DNA from 4 places in the Pantoea sp. X-Soil-YNGN-844 genome. Region 1 is predicted to be linked to each of the others. Evidence: predicted binding sites of a transcription regulator. Region 1 holds the regulator's gene; each other region holds the start of a gene.

Evidence for each region. The regulator PurR, encoded in region 1, represses purine synthesis genes. The targets are predictions, from matches to a motif close to CANGCAAACGTTTGCNTG.
Region 2: a site for PurR is predicted at 1,540-1,557, ahead of guaD (guanine deaminase). Genes of this name have one in related genera too.
Region 3: a site for PurR is predicted at 1,798-1,815, ahead of purH (bifunctional phosphoribosylaminoimidazolecarboxamide formyltransferase/IMP cyclohydrolase). Genes of this name have one in related genera too.
Region 4: a site for PurR is predicted at 1,369-1,386, ahead of pyrC (dihydroorotase). Genes of this name have one in related genera too.

What each region holds. Positions count from the first base shown of each region.
Region 1 covers NZ_AP036007.1:1,822,762-1,828,062, forward strand. Annotated here, with positions in the region: gene punC (purine nucleoside transporter PunC) at 1-745, opposite strand, end outside; gene punR (DNA-binding transcriptional activator PunR) at 853-1,758, shown strand; gene purR (HTH-type transcriptional repressor PurR) at 1,755-2,780, opposite strand; gene cydH (cytochrome bd-I oxidase subunit CydH) at 3,062-3,151, shown strand; gene AC6I8C_RS08480 (C40 family peptidase) at 3,198-4,007, opposite strand; gene AC6I8C_RS08485 (Grx4 family monothiol glutaredoxin) at 4,372-4,707, shown strand; gene rnt (ribonuclease T) at 4,751-5,301, opposite strand, start outside.
Region 2 covers NZ_AP036007.1:2,025,762-2,031,062, forward strand. Annotated here, with positions in the region: gene xdhA (xanthine dehydrogenase small subunit) at 1-34, opposite strand, end outside; gene guaD (guanine deaminase) at 31-1,359, opposite strand; gene ydfG (bifunctional NADP-dependent 3-hydroxy acid dehydrogenase/3-hydroxypropionate dehydrogenase YdfG) at 1,761-2,507, shown strand; gene AC6I8C_RS09460 (YnfA family protein) at 2,539-2,865, opposite strand; gene AC6I8C_RS09465 (DUF1283 family protein) at 2,999-3,322, shown strand; gene AC6I8C_RS09470 (DUF1161 domain-containing protein) at 3,368-3,664, shown strand; gene AC6I8C_RS09475 (MDR family MFS transporter) at 3,704-5,170, opposite strand.
Region 3 covers NZ_AP036007.1:278,972-284,272, forward strand. Annotated here, with positions in the region: gene purD (phosphoribosylamine--glycine ligase) at 1-43, opposite strand, end outside; gene purH (bifunctional phosphoribosylaminoimidazolecarboxamide formyltransferase/IMP cyclohydrolase) at 63-1,652, opposite strand; rRNA gene AC6I8C_RS01215 (16S ribosomal RNA) at 2,284-3,823, shown strand; tRNA gene AC6I8C_RS01220 (tRNA-Glu) at 3,910-3,985, shown strand; rRNA gene AC6I8C_RS01225 (23S ribosomal RNA) at 4,198-5,301, shown strand, end outside.
Region 4 covers NZ_AP036007.1:1,523,367-1,528,667, reverse strand. Annotated here, with positions in the region: gene grxB (glutaredoxin 2) at 1-637, shown strand, start outside; gene AC6I8C_RS07090 (lipoprotein) at 753-1,316, shown strand; gene pyrC (dihydroorotase) at 1,451-2,494, shown strand; gene dinI (DNA damage-inducible protein I) at 2,557-2,802, shown strand; gene AC6I8C_RS07075 (hypothetical protein) at 2,948-3,220, shown strand; gene bssS (biofilm formation regulator BssS) at 3,467-3,721, shown strand; gene solA (N-methyl-L-tryptophan oxidase) at 3,816-4,928, shown strand; gene AC6I8C_RS07060 (cytochrome b) at 5,224-5,301, shown strand, end outside.

The DNA.
Region 1 (5,301 bases):
GCGTCTGGGGCACATAACTCAGACCGATATCAGCGGGCGACAGACCCAGATCCGCCAGAATAAAGGGCGATCCGGTCAGCCAGGCAAAGAAGCTGGCGGAGCAGGCGGAGTAGATCAGCACGTTGCCGCTGTAGACTCGTGATTTAAGCAGCGTGAAAAAGCCCGGCTGCGCACCTTTTTCTCCCGCAGCCTTGCGCACGGTGGGCAGACGCAGCGTGGTCAGAATCAACGCCACCGCAATCAGGGTCAGCACCAGGAAAATCGAACGCCAGTGGAAATGGCCGATGAGCCAGGCACCCAGCAACGGTGCCAGCGCCGGCGAGAGCGCAACCAGCGGCATAATCGTGGCAAAGACTTTGTTGGCGCGCGCGGCAGGATAGCGATCCACCACCAGCGCCTGCCAGCTCACGGCCGCAGCACAGACGCCAATCGCCTGCACAAAGCGCAGCGCCAGCATCAGAGTGATATCATTCACCCACAGCATGCCCGCACAGCCGACGCCAAACATGGCCAGTCCGGCCAGCAGCACCGGTTTGCGGCCAATGCGATCGGAAAGCGGTCCCCAGAAGAGCTGACCACAGGCGAAGCCCGCCAGGAAGAGACTCATACTGGCGCTGATCAGGCCCGGCGAGGTATTAAACGTTTGCTGCATCGCACCAAAGGCGGGCAGATACATGTCAGTGGCTAAAAAGCCGAGCATGCTCAGCAGGGCAAGATAGGGCATAAATCCTTTATTCGACAGCATCTCATTCTCATTTTTGCAGGATAAACGCGGCAGAGTGTAAAAGGTGCGTTTGCCGCTGTGAAACGGTAATATTTGCCGGTTGCTGTTAAAATTTTTGAAGGCAGATTATGTGGTCAGAATATGCATTAGAGGTCGTTGACGCGGTTGCCCGCGGGGGCAGTTTCAGCGCCGCCGCGCAGGAGTTACATCGGGTGCCCTCTGCTATCAGCTACACGGTGCGTCAGCTGGAGAACTGGCTGGCAGTGCCACTGTTCGAACGCCAGCATCGCGAAGTAGTGCTGACGCCAGCAGGCGAACATTTTGTCCGGGAAGGGCGCAGCGTCATCAAAAAAATGCTTGCCACCCGGCGGCAGTGTCAGCAACTGGCCAACGGCTGGCGGGGGCAGCTCAGCATTGCCGTTGACCGTATCGCAAAACCTCAGCGCACCCGGCAGCTGGTTAAAGACTTCTATCGCCACTTTCCCGATATGGAACTGATCATCAGCTATGAAGTTTTTAACGGCGTCTGGGATGCGCTGGCCGACGGTCGGGTGGAAGTTGCGATTGGGGCCACTCAGGCGATTCCGGTAGGCGGACGGTTTGCATTTCGCGATATGGGTATGCTCAACTGGCGTTGCGTGGTCGCGCCCGAGCATCCTCTGACGCAGGCGAGCCAGATCGATGATGATACGCTGCGTAGCTGGCCGTCACTGGTGCTGGAAGATACATCACGCGCACTGCCGCGTCGTATGACATGGACGCTGGATAACCAGCGCAGGCTGGTGGTGCCGGAGTGGCAAACCGGACTGGAATGCGTGCAGGCAGGCTTATGTGTGGCGATGGTGCCGGGTCATCTGGCCAGACCACTGCTCGACAGCGGCGAGCTGGTCGAACTGACGCTGCCGGTGGCATTTCCGGATAGCCCCTGTTGCGTCAGCTGGGCTGAGGATCGCGCATCACCGGCGACAGGCTGGTTGCTCAGCTATCTGGGTGATGCGCAAACTCTTAATCAGGAGTGGTTAAGCGAGCATTAACGGCGATAGTCGCGGAACGGGCCATCGGCCACGGAACGGCGCTCAATCAGCGTGGGATGGACCTCAATCGTTTGTGACACTTCGCGCTTACTGGTAATGCGGTCCAGAAGCATTTCCAGCGCTTTCTCACCCAACTGGGCTTTAGGCTGATGCACTGTGGTCAGGGCCGGTGCGAAATAACGGGCGTTGCGCACATTGTCATAGCCGATCACCGAAATATCCTGTGGGACGCGCAAACCCATCTCGTCGGCGGCGCAAATCGCGCCCATCGCCATGATGTCACCGCCACAGAACACCGCCGTCGGACGCTGCTTCTGCGACAGGATCTGCTGCATCGCCTGATAGCCCGATTCCGGCTCAAAGTCACCCTGTACAATCCACTCGGCACGCGGCTGAATACCCGCTTCTTCCAGTGCCTTCAGGAAACCGGCATGGCGTCCGCCGCCGGTGTTACGCTCCATCTGACCGGGGATAGCACCAATATCACGGTGTCCGCGTTCAATCAGATAACGTCCCGCCAGATAGCCGCCCTGGAAGGCGTTATCGAGAACCGTATCGGTAAAGTCGGCGCGCGATTCACCCCAGTCCATCACCACCATCGGGATATTGCGGTTCTCTTCCAGCATCTGCAGCAGATCGTCCGGATACTCAGAGCACATCACCAGCAGGCCATCGACGCGCTTCTGCGCCATCATGCTGAGGTAGGCGCGCTGTTTTTGCAGGTCGTTATGCGCATTACCCAGAATCAGCGTATAGCCTTTATCAAAACAGTGGTTTTCAACCGCTTCAATAATTTCAGCGAAATAGGGCGCTTCGCTGGAGGTGGCAAGCAGGCCCAACGTTTTGGTGTGGTTTACTTTCAGGCTGCGCGCCACCGCACTTGGCGAGTAGTGCAGTTCCTTAATTGCCTGCCAGACCGCCTCGCGTGTCTCTTCAGCGACAAAGCGTGTTTTATTGATGACGTGCGAAACGGTGGTCGTTGAGACGCCAGCGCGTTTCGCCACATCTTTAATTGTTGCCATGAAAATCGGACTCCAGTGCTTACCTAACTCTATGATAAGCGTAATGTTAAACGTTTGCGTCTGCTCAGGGTTTTTTCCGCAAAAATGCGGCTTTTCTGGCCGGTAAACAGGCGACTGGCGGAGAAAAAACGCCTGAAAAGATGCGCAAACGGAATCAGGGATGCGCGCGTTGCGCAACAAAGGCGGGATTCTAACAAGGCTGAACGGATAAAACGAGATTTTTACCGGACCCTGTGGGAAAATGCCATATCCCTGCAAAGTGTGTGACTAAGGAGCAAGCAATGAGTACCGATTTGAAACTGGCTTTGATGACCACTATCGGCTGTCTGCTGATGATTGTGGCCTTTAGTTTTACTGCCATTCTGCACTAATAAAAAAGCCGGGATTATCCCGGCTTCTTTCGGACTATACTGCTGCTCAGCGAATGGTTTTCGGCGTCATCACCCGACGGGCACCAATATAGTGGCGCTGCCAGTAATCTTCCCCTAATGCACTGATCTGAATATCTTTGCCGGTACGCGGCGACTGAATAAACTTGCCATCGCCCAGGTAAACGCCGACGTGGTCTGCCGTGCCGCGGCCATTAATACGGAAGAAGACCAGATCGCCTTTCTCCAGCGACTCACGCTTGATCGGCGCGGCGTCTCGCAGGTGATACATTTCATTAGCGGTACGCGGGATCTTAAACTTCACCAGGTCTTTATAGGCATACCAGACCAGACCGCTGCAATCGAAACCTGTATGTGGAGAAGTGCCGCCCCACTGATAGGGTTTACCCAACTGCCCCATCAGCTTGGTCATTGCGGTCTCACGCGCCTTCTGATAGCGCTGGCGGTGGGATTTGCTCATTTTAATCGTGCCTGGCTCGCGGGTGGTGACCTCAGCGGTTTTCAGCTGGCGCTGATGCCCATAGCGTTTCTTCTCTTTGTTTTTTTCTTTGCTTTTGCTGATACGGGCGGTTTTGAGCGAGGTCTTCTTAGCAGGCGTCTGTTTAGCAGTGAGTTCGACTTTTTTCTGTTTTTTCGTTTTAAGTTTTTGATCAGGGCTGAGACGAGTTTTTTTTGTCACCGTTTTTACCGGGCGACGCTTGCGGCGTTCATCGTCGCGCGCACTCTTTTTCTCTGCTTTATGCGTACTGACGTTCACCGGCGCGTGAGGCGACGCAGCGGCGATGTTGAAAAACAGTTGCGCAAAGGCCAGCATAAAAAGCGTAATGATTAAACGCATAGTCCATTAATTAGTTAAGTTGTCAGGGCCACTACGCACCGCGACAAAGTTGAGATTAATCTGATCCAGGATCAGTGCCCAGGCCATTCTAGTCCAGTTCGCTTAAAAACTGTAATGCCTTTTAATGTTAATCTTTGCAGCCCACGTGATTGCACTGAAAATGAACATTTTCAGCATGTTATACCAACGGAATTATTACGAATTATTAAACTGTTACCAGCTGTTAATACCTGAAGTTAAATGTCCTGCGAGCGGGACTTAACAATGATGGTCATTTAATCGGGCAGCGAGCAAAATCTCATTTTCAGTCACGCTGCGAAGTCGCTACAATAAACAAACACGAAGTAACGAATTAAGGAAGGCAATTATGAGTACTGTAGAAAAAATTCAGCGCCAGATCGCAGAAAACCCGATCCTGCTGTACATGAAAGGTTCCCCGAAACTGCCAAGCTGCGGTTTCTCTGCACAGGCGGTGCAGGCGCTGTCAGCCTGCGGTGAGCGTTTTGCTTACGTGGATATTCTGCAGAATCCGGACATTCGTGCTGAGCTGCCGAAATACGCTAACTGGCCGACCTTCCCACAGCTGTGGGTGGATGGTGAGCTGGTCGGTGGATGCGACATCATCGTCGAGATGTTACAGCGTGGTGAACTGCAGTCGCTGATCAAAGAGACCGCAGAAAAATTTAAAGAAGCAGAATAAAAAAAGGCCGACATCATGTCGGCCTCTTTCATTGTGGCATCCCTTATGCGGATGTCGTGGCGTCTGCGTCACCCCCGGCGAAGGGCAGAGGCCAGCCACCTAACCGTTTCCAGCGGTTCACCAGTTCGCAGAACAGTGTCGCTGTCTGCTGAGTGTCATAGAGCGCTGAATGCGCCTGGGTACTGTCAAACTCCATTCCCGCCGCAATACAGGCTTTCGCCAGCACCGTCTGACCCAGCACCAGTCCGCTCAGCGCTGCGGTATCAAAGGTGGCAAACGGGTGAAACGGATTGCGCTTCAGGCTGGCACGTTCTGCTGCCGCTGACATAAAGTTCAGATCAAACGTGGCATTGTGCGCCACCATAATGGCGCGATTGCAGCCGCTGTCTTTAATGCCTTTGCGCACCATTTTGAAAATGGCGTGCAGCGCCTCATATTCACTCACCGCACCGCGCAGCGGATTACTCGGATCGATACCGGTAAAGGCCAGCGCTTCCGGATGCAGCAGCGATCCGACAAAGGGTTCGACGTTGAAATGCAGCGTCTGGTCAATCTGAATCCATCCCTCTTCATCCATTTTCAGCGTGATAGCGG
Region 2 (5,301 bases), 200 kb from region 1:
TGACCAGCTGATTGTTTAACAGAAACTGGATCATGCGGCTTGCTCCTGTGCATCGCGCTGCCAGACCGGACGACCGCCGACCCAGGTCTGGGCAATGTTGCGGTCGTCGCCCAGCGTCATTAATACGAACAGCTTTTCCCAGATATCTTTGCTGTTGCCGATGCGGAGTTGCTGCAACGCAGAAACCGCCGGATCGAGCACCACAAAGTCCGCCTCTTTGCCAACCCTGAAATTACCGATTTCATGGTCGAGATCCAGCGCACGCGCCCCGCCCAGCGTGGCGTGATAAAAGGCTTCGGCAGCGCTGAGCCGGTAGTGCTGCAGCTGGCCCACCTTGTAGGCTTCGCCCAGTGTCTGCAGCATATTAAAAGTGGTGCCTGCGCCGACATCGGTGCCGATCCCCACTTTCACACCCTGCTGCCAGCTGCGTTTGATGTTAAACAGGCCGCTGCCGAGGAACAGGTTTGAGGTGGGACAGAAGGCAATGGAGGAATTGGTATCGTGCAGACACTGCCACTCCTGCTCTTCCAGATGAAGGCAGTGCGCAAAGACGCTGCGGCGACCGGTAAGCTGGTGATGATGATAAACATCCAGATAACCCTCGCGCTCCGGGAACAGTTCTTTCACCCAGGCAACCTCCTGCGGGTTTTCGCTAAGATGAGTGTGCAGCCAGGTATCCGGGAACGCCTGACGCAGCTGCTGCACTTTTTCCAGCAGCTGCGGGGATGAGGTCGGCGCAAAGCGCGGCGTCAGCGCATAATTCAGCCGTCCACGTTTGTGCCAGCGCTCAATCAGCGCTCGCGTCTGCTGGTAGCTCTGTTCCGGGGTTTCGATGAGATTGTCGGGCGCATTGCGATCCATCATCACTTTGCCGGCAATCAGCCGCATGTTCAGGGCTTCGGCGGCGCTGAACAGCGCGTCGACGGATTGCGGATGCACTGTGCCAAACACCAGCGCGCTGGTGGTACCGTTGGAGAGCAGCTGATGCAGGAAAAAGGCGGACATCTTTGCCGCGTGATCCGGGCAGTGATACTGCGCTTCAACCGGGAAAGTGTAGTGATTCAGCCACTCCAGCAGCTGTTCGCCAAAGGCACCAATCATCTCCGTCTGCGGATAGTGAATATGGGTATCGACAAAGCCCGGCACAATCAGTTTGCCGCGCAGATCGGTCACGGTATGACCTGCCAGCTTCGCCTCGCTGTTCTCCCAGCTATCCAGCCCAATTACGTGTCCGTCACGCAGCAGCAACACCCCATCCTCCAGATAGCGAGCCTTTCCGGTCAAATCGTCGGGATGATCCACCACGCCAGTGAAGTCAAAGAAGCTGGCGCGTATCGCCGTATCGGTTGCTGATAGCATGGTATGTCCTTTCTGAAAGCGCGATTGATTATCTGCAGAGGAATCTCTGTTAAAAACCCTGCAACCTGCGTGCCAGATCTGGAATGAAATAAAAACCTTAAATATCAGTAAATTAATAAAAAAAGAGTGCGTTGCGCAACAAAAGTGGCCTCCGGCAGCGTCGCAACCGTTTGCGGATCCGATGCAAACGGTTGCGATTCGAGATCGCGCCGATAGGTTAACCTGAGTATGGCCTGCCACCCGACAATCTGCCCTTTTACGGTGCAGGCTGCCCTGAAAAGGCGCAGCGGGATACCCGTTAAAATCCGTTTACAGGCCAGTCTGCTTTTCCACGCGCAGAAGCAGAAACGAAATGCTATGGTGAAGCCATCGACTCTGAAAATGGCATAAGGAACAGTGAGATGATTATTTTTGTCACAGGCGCGACCGCCGGTTTTGGTGAAAGCATCACCCGCCGCTTTATTGAGAACGGTCATAAAGTGATCGCCACCGGACGCCGCGCTGAACGTCTGAAAGCGCTGAAGGATGAGCTGGGCGACAGCCTCTATACCGTGCAGCTGGATGTGCGTAACCGTGCCGCTATAGAAGAGGCGGTGGCACAGTTACCGGCAGAATGGCGCAATATTGACGTGCTGGTTAACAACGCCGGTCTGGCGCTGGGCATTGAGCCTGCACACAAGGCTAACGTCGAAGACTGGGAAAATATGATCGACACCAACACCAAGGGGCTGGTCTATATGACCCGCGCCCTGCTGCCTCAGATGGTGGAACGGGATGTGGGTCATATTATCAACATCGGTTCCATTGCCGGCAGCTGGCCGTATGCCGGTGGCAACGTTTATGGGGCGACCAAAGCCTTTGTGCGTCAGTTCAGCCTGAACCTGCGTACCGATTTACACGGCACCGCGCTGCGTGTGACCGACATTGAGCCGGGTCTGGTTGGTGGCACTGAGTTCTCCAACGTGCGCTTCAAAGGCGATGATGACAAAGCAGGTCAGGTCTATGAGGGCGCTACCGCCCTGACGCCGGAAGATGTGACTGAAGCGGTCTGGTGGGTCGCCACACTGCCTAAGCATGTCAATATCAATAGCCTGGAAATGATGCCGGTCAGCCAGACGCTGGCGGGCCTGAAAGTGCATAAGCCGTAAGCCTCTGCCGCGCCAGCCATCACGGCTGGCGCTAGCCGCGTCCCCAGCCCAGCACAATGATCAGCATGCCGCTGAAGGCAATCAATGCACCGCTCCAGTCCCACGCACTTAACTTCACGCCATCCACCACCCGTAACCAGAGCAGTGCGGTCAGCACATAGACACCCCCATAGGCGGCATAGACCCGTCCACTGGCGGCAGGATGCAGCGTCAGCAGCCAGACAAACAGCGCCAGACTCGCCGCGGCGGGCAGTAACAGCCACGCCGATCCGCCTTTTTTCAGCCATAGCCACGGCAGAAAGCAGCCGGTGATCTCCGCCAGCGCGGTAATAAAAAACAGCAAGGCGGTCTTAATCAGCACCCTTACCTCTCCTGAACGTAAACAAACGACTCACCGCTGGTGAGCAAAGAAACGGCGATGATATACTATGAGTACTCGCTGCAACAGCCGTCCCGGATGGCGATGTTTGCGTTAACTAAAGGAAATTGTGATGAAAAAAATGATCCCTGCCGTGCTGATGGTGCTGCTCTCCACAGCGGCGTTGACTGCCACTGCGAATACTAATCGTCTGATCATTGAAGATGGCAGTTCTGCGCTGAGCAATGAAGCAGCGCGTCAGGACAAAGAGCAATGGAATGACACGCGTATGCTGCGCAACAAAGTGAACACCCGCGTCGAAAAAGAGTTTGATAAAACCGATCGCGCCTTTGACACCCGCGACAAGTGCGAGCAGAGCCTCAATCTCAACGCGTACTGGGAACCTAACACCCTGCGTTGTCTGGATCGCCGTTCAGGTCGCCCGGTAGCGCCGTAAATTTGAGCTATAGTAATGACGGACGACTAACATAAGGAAGACGAGATGAAGCTACAGAGGGTTTTGTTAAGCGCGGCGTTTTTAGCTCTGCCGCTGATGTCACAGGCATCCTGTGAATCGGTGAAAGCTGATATCAGCCAGAAAATCATTCAGAACGGTGTACCTGAATCAGGTTTTAGTCTCGACGTTGTCGCCAACGATCAGGTTGATCAGGCGGGCGGTCAGGTCGTCGGACATTGTGAAAACGACACACAAAAGATTGTTTACAAGCGTACAGGCCGTGACGATGAAGCCAGCGTCCCAGCCAGTGCCGGCAGTTCTCAGGACGCGCCTGCACAGTAGTCAAATTCAAATCAGGGCGACATCCTGTCGCCCTGCCTGCTAGTCCGCCTGTTCCGGCCGCTGACGCGGCATCATCCATGCCACACCCACCGCAAACAGCGCAATCACCAGTGCCACGACGAACACCCAGTGCAGTGATGTCGCTATCGCCGCCACCATCTGCTGCAGGTTTTCCAGCTGCAACTGCTGGCGGCTGGGCTCGGACATAATCTGCTGCACCGGATCCTGCACCTGCGGCAGACGCCACTGCAGATTAAGATTCAGCACCGCCCCCATAATCGCCGTCCCCACCGCCGAACCCATCATCCGGCTGAACATGATAGACGCGGTACAGATGCCGCGAATCTGGTAGTCCGCCTGGTTCTGCACGGAGACCAGGAAGGTGGTGCTGGTCATCCCCATGCCGGTGCCAATCAGAAACGCCGTGAAGCCGGCCTGATAGAGGGAGCTGGCGGGCTGCAGGAACAGCAACAGGGCGCTGCCGGCGACCAGCAGCAGCGCGCCGAGCTGGGCAGTAAAGCGGTAGGAGGTGTGCAGCATCAATCTGCCACTCAGCGTGCTGGCCAGCGGCCAGCCAATCGACATCATTGCCAGCACACTGCCCGCCTGTAACGGTGAGCCGCCGCTGATCCCCTGAATCCAGGTGGGCAGAAACGCGCTGATGCCCATCATCGCCGCCCCGATAATCAGGTTACCCGCATTGCCTGCCACAATTAGCCGGCTGCGCCAGATCACCAGCGGAAACAACGGTGCCGCAGCACGCTGCTCGTGACGCTTAAGCTGCCAGCCCGCGAACAGAGAGAAAAGCAGGAACGGCACCAGCCAGAGGCCCAGTTGTTCCGCCTGCAACAGTGCAATCAACAGGGCCGTCACGCAAAGCATCAGCCAGCTGCTGCCCGCCAGGTTCAGCGGCTGCGATGACTCCTCTTTCTGATGCGCCGGTAACCAGCGTGCCAGCATCAGCATGCTGATCAGGCCAATCGGCAGATTGACCCAGAAAATCACCGACCAGCTAAAGTGCTGCACCAGCCAGGCGCCCGTCAGCGGCCCCACGATCGCCGCCACACCCCAGACACTGGAGAGCCAGCCCTGCACGCTGGCGCGTTCACGCGGCGAATAGATGTCGGCCACGATGGTGGAGCTGAGTGGCATGATGGCACCCGCGCCAAGGCCCTGAAAGGCCCGGAAAAGAATCAGCCAGGTCATGGTATGGGCGAAGCCACACAGCACCGATCCCACCAGGAAAATCGAGGTGCCGACAAAAAACATCGTTTTGCGCCCCACCATATCCGCCAGCCGCCCATAGAGCGGCACGCTGACCGCCTGAGTCAACAGATAGATGGAGAAGACCCAGCCAAACTGCGAAAAACCGCCAAGGTCAGCAATGATGGTCGGCATCGCGGTGGCCACAATCGTGACTTCAATGGCCGCCATAAACATCGCCAGCATGCAGGCGATTAAGATCCAGTGGCGATGTCTGGTCTGGAGTTGTGCGCTGTCAGTCATAGGGTTCCTTTTTTAATCTGCAAGGCTAGCTGAAAAACAGCCAGTGCAGTTTCCCACGTGTGCGCCTTTTCTGCGCCATCTGTGACGGTGTAACATAAAGTCGATGAATTTTTTTTATTGTCGCATTAGCC
Region 3 (5,301 bases), 1.5 Mb from region 1:
GAGCATGTTCACGTCCGCCGTTGCCGATTACTAAAATTTTCATCTGTTACTCTCCGAATCGATTAATGGCGGAAGTGACGCATGTCGGTGAAGATCATCGCAATGTTATGCTCATCCGCTGCCGCAATCACTTCTTCATCGCGGATGGAGCCGCCTGGCTGGATAACGCAGCTCACGCCTGCCGCGGCGGCAGCATCAATACCATCGCGGAACGGGAAGAAGGCATCTGACGCCATGGCTGAGCCTTTCACTTCCAGACCTTCATCGGCTGCTTTAATACCTGCAATTTTTGCGGAGTAAACGCGGCTCATCTGACCCGCACCAATGCCGATAGTCATGTTGTCGCGTGCATACACAATGGCATTGGACTTAACGAACTTCGCGACTTTCCAGCAGAACAGTGCATCGCGCAGTTCCTGCCCGGTTGGCTGGCGCTTGCTGACGACACGCAGCTGGCTGGCTTCCACCATGCCAAGATCGCGATCCTGGACCAGCAGGCCGCCGTTGACGCGTTTGAAATCCAGCGCGGCGGTACGGTTTTGCCATTGGCCGCAGATCAGGACACGGACATTCTGCTTCGCAGCGGTAATTTTCAGCGCGGCTTCGGAAACGGCGGGCGCGATGATCACCTCAACAAACTGGCGGCTGATAATGGCCTGCGCCGTTGCTTCATCCAGCTCGCGGTTAAAGGCAATGATGCCGCCAAACGCGGAAGTGGGGTCGGTCTGGTAAGCACGCTCGTAGGCTGCCAGCAGATCGTCACCGGTTGCGACACCACAAGGGTTGGCATGCTTAACGATGACGCACGCGGGTTCACTGAACTCTTTCACACACTCCAGTGCCGCATCTGTGTCAGCAATATTGTTATAGGAGAGCGCTTTGCCCTGAACCTGCTGCGCGGTCGCTACTGAGGCTTCAGTGATATTCTCTTCTATATAGAAGGCAGCATCCTGATGGCTGTTCTCGCCGTAACGCATATCCTGCTTCTTGATGAAGTTCAGATTCAGCGTCCGTGGGAAACGGCCGGCGGGCTGATTGCGTTCGCCGTGATAGGCAGGCACCAGGGTACCGAAGTAGTTAGCGATCATGCTGTCATACGCGGCGGTGTGTTCGAAGGCCTTGATGGCCAGATCGAAACGGGTCTCGAGTGTCAGCGCGTTCTCGTGAGCGTCCATTTCAGCAATGATGGCGTTGTAGTCGCTGCTGCTGACCACAATGGCGACATCTTTATGGTTCTTGGCAGCAGAGCGCACCATGGTCGGGCCACCGATATCGATGTTTTCCACCGCATCTTCCAGTGAACATCCTTCACGGGCGACCGTCTGTGCAAAGGGATAGAGGTTAACGACCACCATGTCGATTGGGCTGATGTCGTGCTGCGCCATGATGGCATCATCCTGGCCGCGACGACCTAAAATGCCGCCATGCACTTTCGGATGCAGGGTTTTGACGCGTCCATCCATCATTTCCGGGAAACCGGTGTAGTCAGAGACTTCGGTGACAGCCAGGCCCGCATCCGCCAGCAGGCGAGCGGTTCCACCTGTGGAGAGCAGTTCGACACCGCGCTGGGAGAGCGCCTGAGCAAATTCGAGGATACCGGCTTTGTCAGAGACACTGAGCAATGCGCGGCGTACAGGACGAGGTTGTTGCATGGTGGTTTATCCCTTGGCTTTGTTTCGCGTATATAAGAGCGTTACATCAGGTTTTATCGCGGTTTTCTCTTCTATATAAGAAGAAAAGATCAAAAACCTCAGGTAACGCCCCGATAAGGGGGTCCGGAATATTGCCCGGCATTGTAGCGAAAACGTTTGCGTGATGCTCGCCTAAATTCGATTAGCCCGCTCTGTGTGGATAACATTGTGCGTAACTGCGTATAACAGCGGCTTTTGCTGTGGAATGCAGCGAACGCGCTTTTTTATGCATTTTATGGGTTGCGCCTCTGCGCGAACTCCCTATAATGCGCCTCCATCGACACGGAACACCGGCAACGGGAAACGGGTTGAGAGGCACAGGAGACTGCGCCGCCGGAGAAAAACTTCTGAGAAAGAAGTTGACTCTGCAGGAGGAAAGCGTAATATACGCCACCTCGCGACAGGACGCTAACGCACTGTTCGCACTGCTCTTTAACAATTTATCAGACAATCTGTGTGGGCACTCGCAGGATTGATATCAGCGTCTCCGGACGCAGCAAAATATCAAAGCCTCACGAGTGAACACATAATGAAATTCATTATGACGTTTTACAGATGAGCACCGCTTAACTTGTTTAAGCAAATCAAACTTAAATTGAAGAGTTTGATCATGGCTCAGATTGAACGCTGGCGGCAGGCCTAACACATGCAAGTCGGACGGTAGCACAGAGAGCTTGCTCTTGGGTGACGAGTGGCGGACGGGTGAGTAATGTCTGGGGATCTGCCCGATAGAGGGGGATAACCACTGGAAACGGTGGCTAATACCGCATAACGTCGCAAGACCAAAGAGGGGGACCTTCAGGCCTCTCACTATCGGATGAACCCAGATGGGATTAGCTAGTAGGCGGGGTAATGGCCCACCTAGGCGACGATCCCTAGCTGGTCTGAGAGGATGACCAGCCACACTGGAACTGAGACACGGTCCAGACTCCTACGGGAGGCAGCAGTGGGGAATATTGCACAATGGGCGCAAGCCTGATGCAGCCATGCCGCGTGTATGAAGAAGGCCTTCGGGTTGTAAAGTACTTTCAGCGGGGAGGAAGGCGGTGCGGTTAATAACCGCATCGATTGACGTTACCCGCAGAAGAAGCACCGGCTAACTCCGTGCCAGCAGCCGCGGTAATACGGAGGGTGCAAGCGTTAATCGGAATTACTGGGCGTAAAGCGCACGCAGGCGGTCTGTTAAGTCAGATGTGAAATCCCCGGGCTTAACCTGGGAACTGCATTTGAAACTGGCAGGCTTGAGTCTTGTAGAGGGGGGTAGAATTCCAGGTGTAGCGGTGAAATGCGTAGAGATCTGGAGGAATACCGGTGGCGAAGGCGGCCCCCTGGACAAAGACTGACGCTCAGGTGCGAAAGCGTGGGGAGCAAACAGGATTAGATACCCTGGTAGTCCACGCCGTAAACGATGTCGACTTGGAGGTTGTGCCCTTGAGGCGTGGCTTCCGGAGCTAACGCGTTAAGTCGACCGCCTGGGGAGTACGGCCGCAAGGTTAAAACTCAAATGAATTGACGGGGGCCCGCACAAGCGGTGGAGCATGTGGTTTAATTCGATGCAACGCGAAGAACCTTACCTACTCTTGACATCCACGGAATTCGGCAGAGATGCCTTAGTGCCTTCGGGAACCGTGAGACAGGTGCTGCATGGCTGTCGTCAGCTCGTGTTGTGAAATGTTGGGTTAAGTCCCGCAACGAGCGCAACCCTTATCCTTTGTTGCCAGCGATTCGGTCGGGAACTCAAAGGAGACTGCCGGTGATAAACCGGAGGAAGGTGGGGATGACGTCAAGTCATCATGGCCCTTACGAGTAGGGCTACACACGTGCTACAATGGCGCATACAAAGAGAAGCGACCTCGCGAGAGCAAGCGGACCTCACAAAGTGCGTCGTAGTCCGGATCGGAGTCTGCAACTCGACTCCGTGAAGTCGGAATCGCTAGTAATCGTGGATCAGAATGCCACGGTGAATACGTTCCCGGGCCTTGTACACACCGCCCGTCACACCATGGGAGTGGGTTGCAAAAGAAGTAGGTAGCTTAACCTTCGGGAGGGCGCTTACCACTTTGTGATTCATGACTGGGGTGAAGTCGTAACAAGGTAACCGTAGGGGAACCTGCGGTTGGATCACCTCCTTACCTGAAGATACCTTCCCGCGCAGTGTCCACACAGATTGTCTGATAGAAAATAACGAGCAAAGTGTCTTTCGAAGACAGACTTAATTGTCCCCTTCGTCTAGAGGCCCAGGACACCGCCCTTTCACGGCGGTAACAGGGGTTCGAATCCCCTAGGGGACGCCAAAGCTTGGTGACAGGTGAAAGATGTTGCCCACATATCTTAAAGATGACTTACGAGTCATGTTTAAGATATTGCTCTTTAACAATCCGGAACAAGCTGAAAATTGAAACGACGCAGCGCGTCATTCCTCCGTAATAAGGAATGACAGAGCGATGCGTTCGAGTCTCTCAAATGCTCGTGACCTACAGCGTTGAAAAACGCCTGTGGGTTGTGAGGTTAAGCGACTAAGCGTACACGGTGGATGCCCAGGCAGTCAGAGGCGATGAAGGACGTGCTAATCTGCGTAAAGCGACGGTAAGGTGATATGAACCGCTACAGCCGTCGATGTCCGAATGGGGAAACCCGGTGCACTCTGTGCATCATTGCAGCATGAATACATAGTGCTGCAAGGCGAACCGGGGGAACTGAAACATCTAAGTACCCCGAGGAAAAGAAATCAACCGAGATTCCCCCAGTAGCGGCGAGCGAACGGGGAGCAGCCCAGAGCCTGAATCAGCATGTGTGTTAGTGGAAGCGTCTGGAAAGTCGCAGGGTACAGGGTGATACTCCCGTACACAAAAGCACACGTGCTGTGAGCTCGATGAGTAAGGCGGGACACGTGGTATCCTGTCTGAATATGGGGGGACCATCCTCCAAGGCTAAATACTCCTGACTGACCGATAGTGAACCAGTACCGTGAGGGAAAGGCGAAAAGAACCCCGGCGAGGGGAGTGAAACAGAACCTGAAACCGTGTACGTACAAGCAGTGGGAGCCTCTTTATGGGGTGACTGCGTACCTTTTGTATAATGGGTCAGCGACTTATATTCTGTAGCAAGGTTAACCGTATAGGGGAGCCGCAGGGAAACCGAGTCTTAACTGGGCGTTAAGTTGCAGGGTATAGACCCGAAACCCGGTGATCTAGCCATGGGCAGGTTGAAGGTTGGGTAACACTAACTGGAGGACCGAACCGACTAATGTTGAAAAATTAGCGGATGACCTGTGGCTGGGGGTGAAAGGCCAATCAAACCGGGAGATAGCTGGTTCTCCCCGAAAGCTATTTAGGTAGCGCCTCGTGAACTCATCTCCGGGGGTAGAGCACTGTTTCGGCTAGGGGGCCATCCCGGCTTACCAACCCGATGCAAACTGCGAATACCGGAGAATGTTATCACGGGAGACACACGGCGGGTGCTAACGTCCGTCGTGAAGAGGGAAACAACCCAGACCGCCAGCTAAGGTCCCAAAGTCATGGTTAAGTGGGAAACGATGTGGGAAGGCACAGACAGCCAGGATGTTGGCTTAGAAGCAGCCATCATTTAAAGAAAGCGTAATAGCTCACTG
Region 4 (5,301 bases), 300 kb from region 1:
TATCTATGACCACTGTCCTTTCTGCGTTAAGGCGCGAATGATTTTCGGTCTGAAGAATAAGCCGGTTGAGCTGGGGGTGATGCTCAACGACGATGAAGAGACGCCAAAACGACTGATCGGGCAGAAAATGGCACCGATTCTGCAAAAGCAGGATGGCAGCGCAATGCCTGAGAGCATGGAGATCGTGCATTATGTCGATCAGCAGGATGGCGCGCCGCTGATCACCGGCGCGCTGAACCCGGCGATTGGCGACTGGCTGCGCCACATGAACAGCTATGTCAATAAACTGCTGCTGCCGCGCATTGCCGAAGCGGCCTTTGCCGAGTTCGCGACGCCTGAGGCGCGTGACTATTTCCGCAGCAAAAAGCAGGCGAGCCTCGGTGATTTTGAAACGCTGAAGAGTCACTCGGCCGGGCTGATTAAGAATGTGAGTGAGGATCTGCGCAAGCTTGACAAACTCATCGTTCAGCCCAATGCGGTAAACGGCGAGCTGTCGGAAGATGATTTTAATCTCTTCCCGCTACTCCGCTCTCTGACGCTGGTCGCCGGTATCGACTGGCCGAGCCGGGTGGCGGACTACCGCGATAACATGGCGAAACAGACCCAGATTAATCTGCTCTCTTCGATAGCGCATTAGTCCCGCCCTGATGAGAGACGCTGCGGCGTTTCTCATCCCTTTCCTGATGACACCCGGCACGCATTCAGGCAGGCTATGGCCTGTTTACTGGCTTTGATATTCAGGATAAAGATCGATGAAAAAGGCTTTTTTCGGGCTGACTGCCCTGTTGATGGCGCTGCTGGTCAGCGGCTGTAATCAACTGACGCAATACACCATCAGCGAACAGGAAGTAAACCAGGCGCTGCAGAAGCACAACAACTACGAGAAAGATATTGGCGTTTCCGGGCTGGTTAACGCACACATCGTGCTGAACAACCTGACCAGTCAGATTGGTCGCGAAGAACCGGGTAAAGTGACGCTCTCCGGTAACGCAAAAATCAACGTCACCTCACTATTTGGCCCGCAGCAGGCCGACATGCAGCTGAAAATGCGTGCTCAGCCGGTTTATGATCAGCAGCAGGGCGCCATTTATCTGCGCGATCTGGAGATTGTCGATGCGCAGGTTGCGCCGGAAAAAATGGCCTCCATCATGAAGACGCTGACGCCTTACCTGAATCAGTCGCTGAAAAGCTATTTTGATCAAAAACCCGCCTATGTGCTCAGCGCTGACCGCAGCAAAGGCGAGTCGCTGGCGAAGAAGTTTGCCAAAGGACTGGAAGTGAAGCCTGGCGAACTGGTCATTCCCTTTACGCAGTAGTCCCGATTTCCGCGCCATCCGGCGCGGATTTTCTCTGGCGGCATAAAAAGCAGGTGCAAACGGTTGCCTGAATCCTTATGCTTAGACCCCGGCCAAAACACGCCTTTTGTTTCCTTTCTGCCGGAGCTTCACTGATGACAGCACAACCTCAGCAACTTACCCTGCGTCGCCCTGACGACTGGCATATTCATCTGCGTGATGATGAGATGCTTAAAACGGTCCTGCCCTATACCAGCGCGGTGAATGGTCGTGCCATTGTGATGCCAAACCTGGTGCCGCCGGTAACCAGCGTGGCGGCCGGTGAAGCGTACCGCGATCGCATTCTGGCGGCACTGCCCGCCAATCACGCCTTTACGCCGCTGATGACCTGCTACCTGACCGACTCGCTGGATCCTGATGAGCTTGAGCGCGGTTTCACCGCCGGTCTGTTCACCGCGGCGAAGCTCTATCCGGCGCATGCTACCACCAACTCCAGTCATGGCGTGACCAATATCGCGTCGATTGCCCGCGTGCTGGATCGGATGCAGACGCTCGGTATGCCACTGCTGATCCATGGTGAAGTCACTGATGCCCATATCGACATCTTTGACCGCGAAGCCCGCTTTATTGAAACCGTGATGGTGCCGCTACGCAGCCAGTTTCCGGCACTGAAAGTGGTGATGGAGCACATTACGACGCAGGACGCCGCTGAATATGTTGCCGATGCCGGTGAAACACTGGGCGCAACCATTACCCCGCAGCATCTGATGTTTAACCGCAACCACATGCTGGTGGGCGGTATTCGCCCGCACCTCTACTGTCTGCCAATCCTTAAGCGCAACGTGCATCAGGAAGCGCTGCGTAAAGTGGTGGCAAGCGGGAATCCACGCTTCTTCCTTGGCACCGATACCGCGCCGCATCTGCGTCATCTTAAAGAGGCCAGCTGCGGCTGTGCGGGCGTTTTTAATGCGCCGACGTCGTTGCCCGCCTACGCCACCGTTTTTGAAGAGCTGAATGCGCTGGAACATTTTGAAGCGTTCTGTTCTGAAAATGGCCCGCGTTTTTACGGTCTGCCACTGAATGAGGGGACGATCACGCTGGTGCGTGAGCCGTGGCAGGTGCCGGAGTCAATTGCGCTCGGCAGCCACTCACTGGTGCCGTTCCTGGCCGGTGAAACGCTGAACTGGCGCATCGCATAATTTTACTTGCCTCCGGACCATCAATACTGTAAATATATACAGCATCTTAACCGGAGGCTATTATGCGCGTTGAAATTACCGTATCCAATACCCGACCTCTTCCTGCTGGCGCGATAGAAGCGTTAAGCGATGAATTATCGCGCCGCATCGACGAACAGTTCCCTGACTCGACCAATCACGTCAAGGTACGATACGCCAGTGCTAACAATCTCAGCGTGCTGGGCGGTGGAAAAGAGACGCGCGACCAGATCAGCGAAATCCTGCAGCAGACGTGGGAAAGCGCTGACGACTGGTTCATTACTGATTAACCGCCACTGTGCTTTTTTTCCGGGTGTCGCCACCCGGTTTTTTTATCTTTTCTCCCCTCTCGCACTTCCCCCTCTCTGCATCTAGACTCTTAATGATCAATGCCCTATCCTTGCGCTCGTCACGCATAACAGGAGGTGCGACACCATGACTACTGATAAACCGGAAGAGGCGATGACCTTTGGTGAGTTGTTAGCACTGATTGGTGATCAGCAGCGTCGTTTAACGGTGCTGGAAAATGCCTTTTCCAGTCTGATTTTCTGTCTTGACGATCGTGCCAGTCAGTTGCTGGTGCACAATCTGTCGCTGGAAGCCCAAAATCAAAACCATGATGAGCAGCTTCAGCAGCACTTTGCCCGTCTGGCAGAAACACTGCAAAAACGTGGCGGCGGCATCGCGCCGGAAACCCCGGCACTTTAAGCTCGTTCACGCGGCTTAACCCGCTTTTTGCATGCCCATTGAACAGTGATAAAAATGCCTGCCCGTCAGGCATTTTATTTTTCAACGCCCTCCTTTCAAACGCAAATATTCTGTGAGAAGCTGGCTCACGGCATTTTTTAAACAGTGATACCCAGGTTTACTGTTATAATTGTTTCGCTATCGGAATAAAAAAGCCGCATTGAACCTCATCATGCACTTCGTTTAACGAGTAATAAGGAGGTTATAATGGACAGAAGAAAAGACGTTATCCAGACCCATCCGCTGGTGGGCTGGGACATCAGTACCGTTGATAGCTATGATGCCATGATGATCCGCCTGCACTCGCTGTCGTCGCAGGATCAAAAAGAAGAAGAAGCGGATGTTGGCCCAACCTACTGGCTGACAACGGATGTGGCAAGGCAGTTTATCACGATCCTCGAAGCAGGCATCGCCAAGATAGAATCAGCCGAGCAACCAGAACGACTCCTCAATAAGCATTAATTTCTGCCGCATCAAAGAGGCGCCCTCAGGGGTGCCTTTTTCGTTTCTGTTTCTGGTATGCTTTTGATTATGTGACTCTTAGAGTGTCGTTATCATGATTTATGATCTTATCGTCGTCGGCAGCGGCTCAGTGGGCGCGGCGGCTGGCTACTATGCTACCCAGGCGGGTTTATCGGTATTAATGATCGACAGCGGTCATCCTCCTCACAATCAGGGAACGCATCATGGCGAGAGCCGGCTGATTCGTCACGCCTATGGTGAAGGCGAACGTTATGTCCCGCTGGTTCTGCGGGCGCAGACGCTGTGGGATGAGCTGGAACAGCGCGCCGATGAGCGCATCATGCATCGCAGCGGCGTACTTAACCTTGCACCCAATCATTCCCCCTTTATCCGCAACGTTATCGACAGCGCGAGCCGTTGGCAGCTCAATATCGAGGTGATGCAGCCCGATGACGTGCGTAAGCGCTGGCCGCAAATCAACGTGCCAGAGGGTTATCTGGGCGTCTTTGAGCCGCAGTCCGGCTTTCTGAAATGTGAACAGGCGGTTCGGAGCTGGATCCAGCTGGCAGAACACGCGGGCTGTGCGCAACTGTTTAACTGCCCGGTCTCAGAGATTGGTCGTGATGGCGACCTGCAGCAGGTCACCACCCTGGATGGCATCTACCGGGGCCGCAAAATGCTGATAAGCGCTGGCACCTGGGTCGGCAAATTAATTCCTGGCCTGCCGGTCGCCCCTACCCGCAAGGTATTTGCCTGGTATCAGGCAGATGGCCGCTACAGCGAGAATAATAAGTTTCCCGGCTTCACGGTTGAGATGGCAGATGGCAGCCAGTTTTATGGCTTTCCGGCGGATAATAACGCACTGAAGGTAGGTCGCCATGATGGCGGTCAGCTGATGCAGCAGCCTGAAGATCGTAAACCTTTTGGCGCGGTAGCGGCGGACGGCAGTGAGGCTTTTGGTTTTCTCCGTCAGTTTTTACCTGGCGTCGGCGTCTGTCTGCATGGCGAAGCCTGCAGCTACGATTTCAGCCCGGACGAAGACTTTATTATTGATACCCTGCCGGGTGAACCTGACCGCCTGTTAATCACCGGACTTAGCGGACATGGTTTTAAATTTGCCAGCGTGTTAGGTGAGCTTGCTGCGGAATTCGCACAGCAAAAACCGTTCTCCTTTGATTTGTCCCCCTTCCGCCTCTCGCGTTTCTGACTCTGATAACGGGTGGCATCAGTCTGATGCTGCCCTGTTGACATAACCTGACGAAAACTGAATCTTACTGACATAACGTTGATTTATATTTCGCCCATATCGTTAATTACCGTTATTCAACGTTGACGACTAACCCGCCAGAAATATCTCATTCAGTAATACTGGTCATTTCACTGCTGTTTTATTCAACCTTTTCATCCCGGAAATTGAAATTTATAGAAGCGTAAGGTCGATTGCTTTTATATTTCATAATGTGGATGCTTATTTCAGATTATTTCTTCATGAAACCCACTTTATGTTATTACGCAATACACCTCATCAGTTTGGACTGGTTGCTGTGCTACTGCACTGGTCAATGGCGCTGGCGATTTAT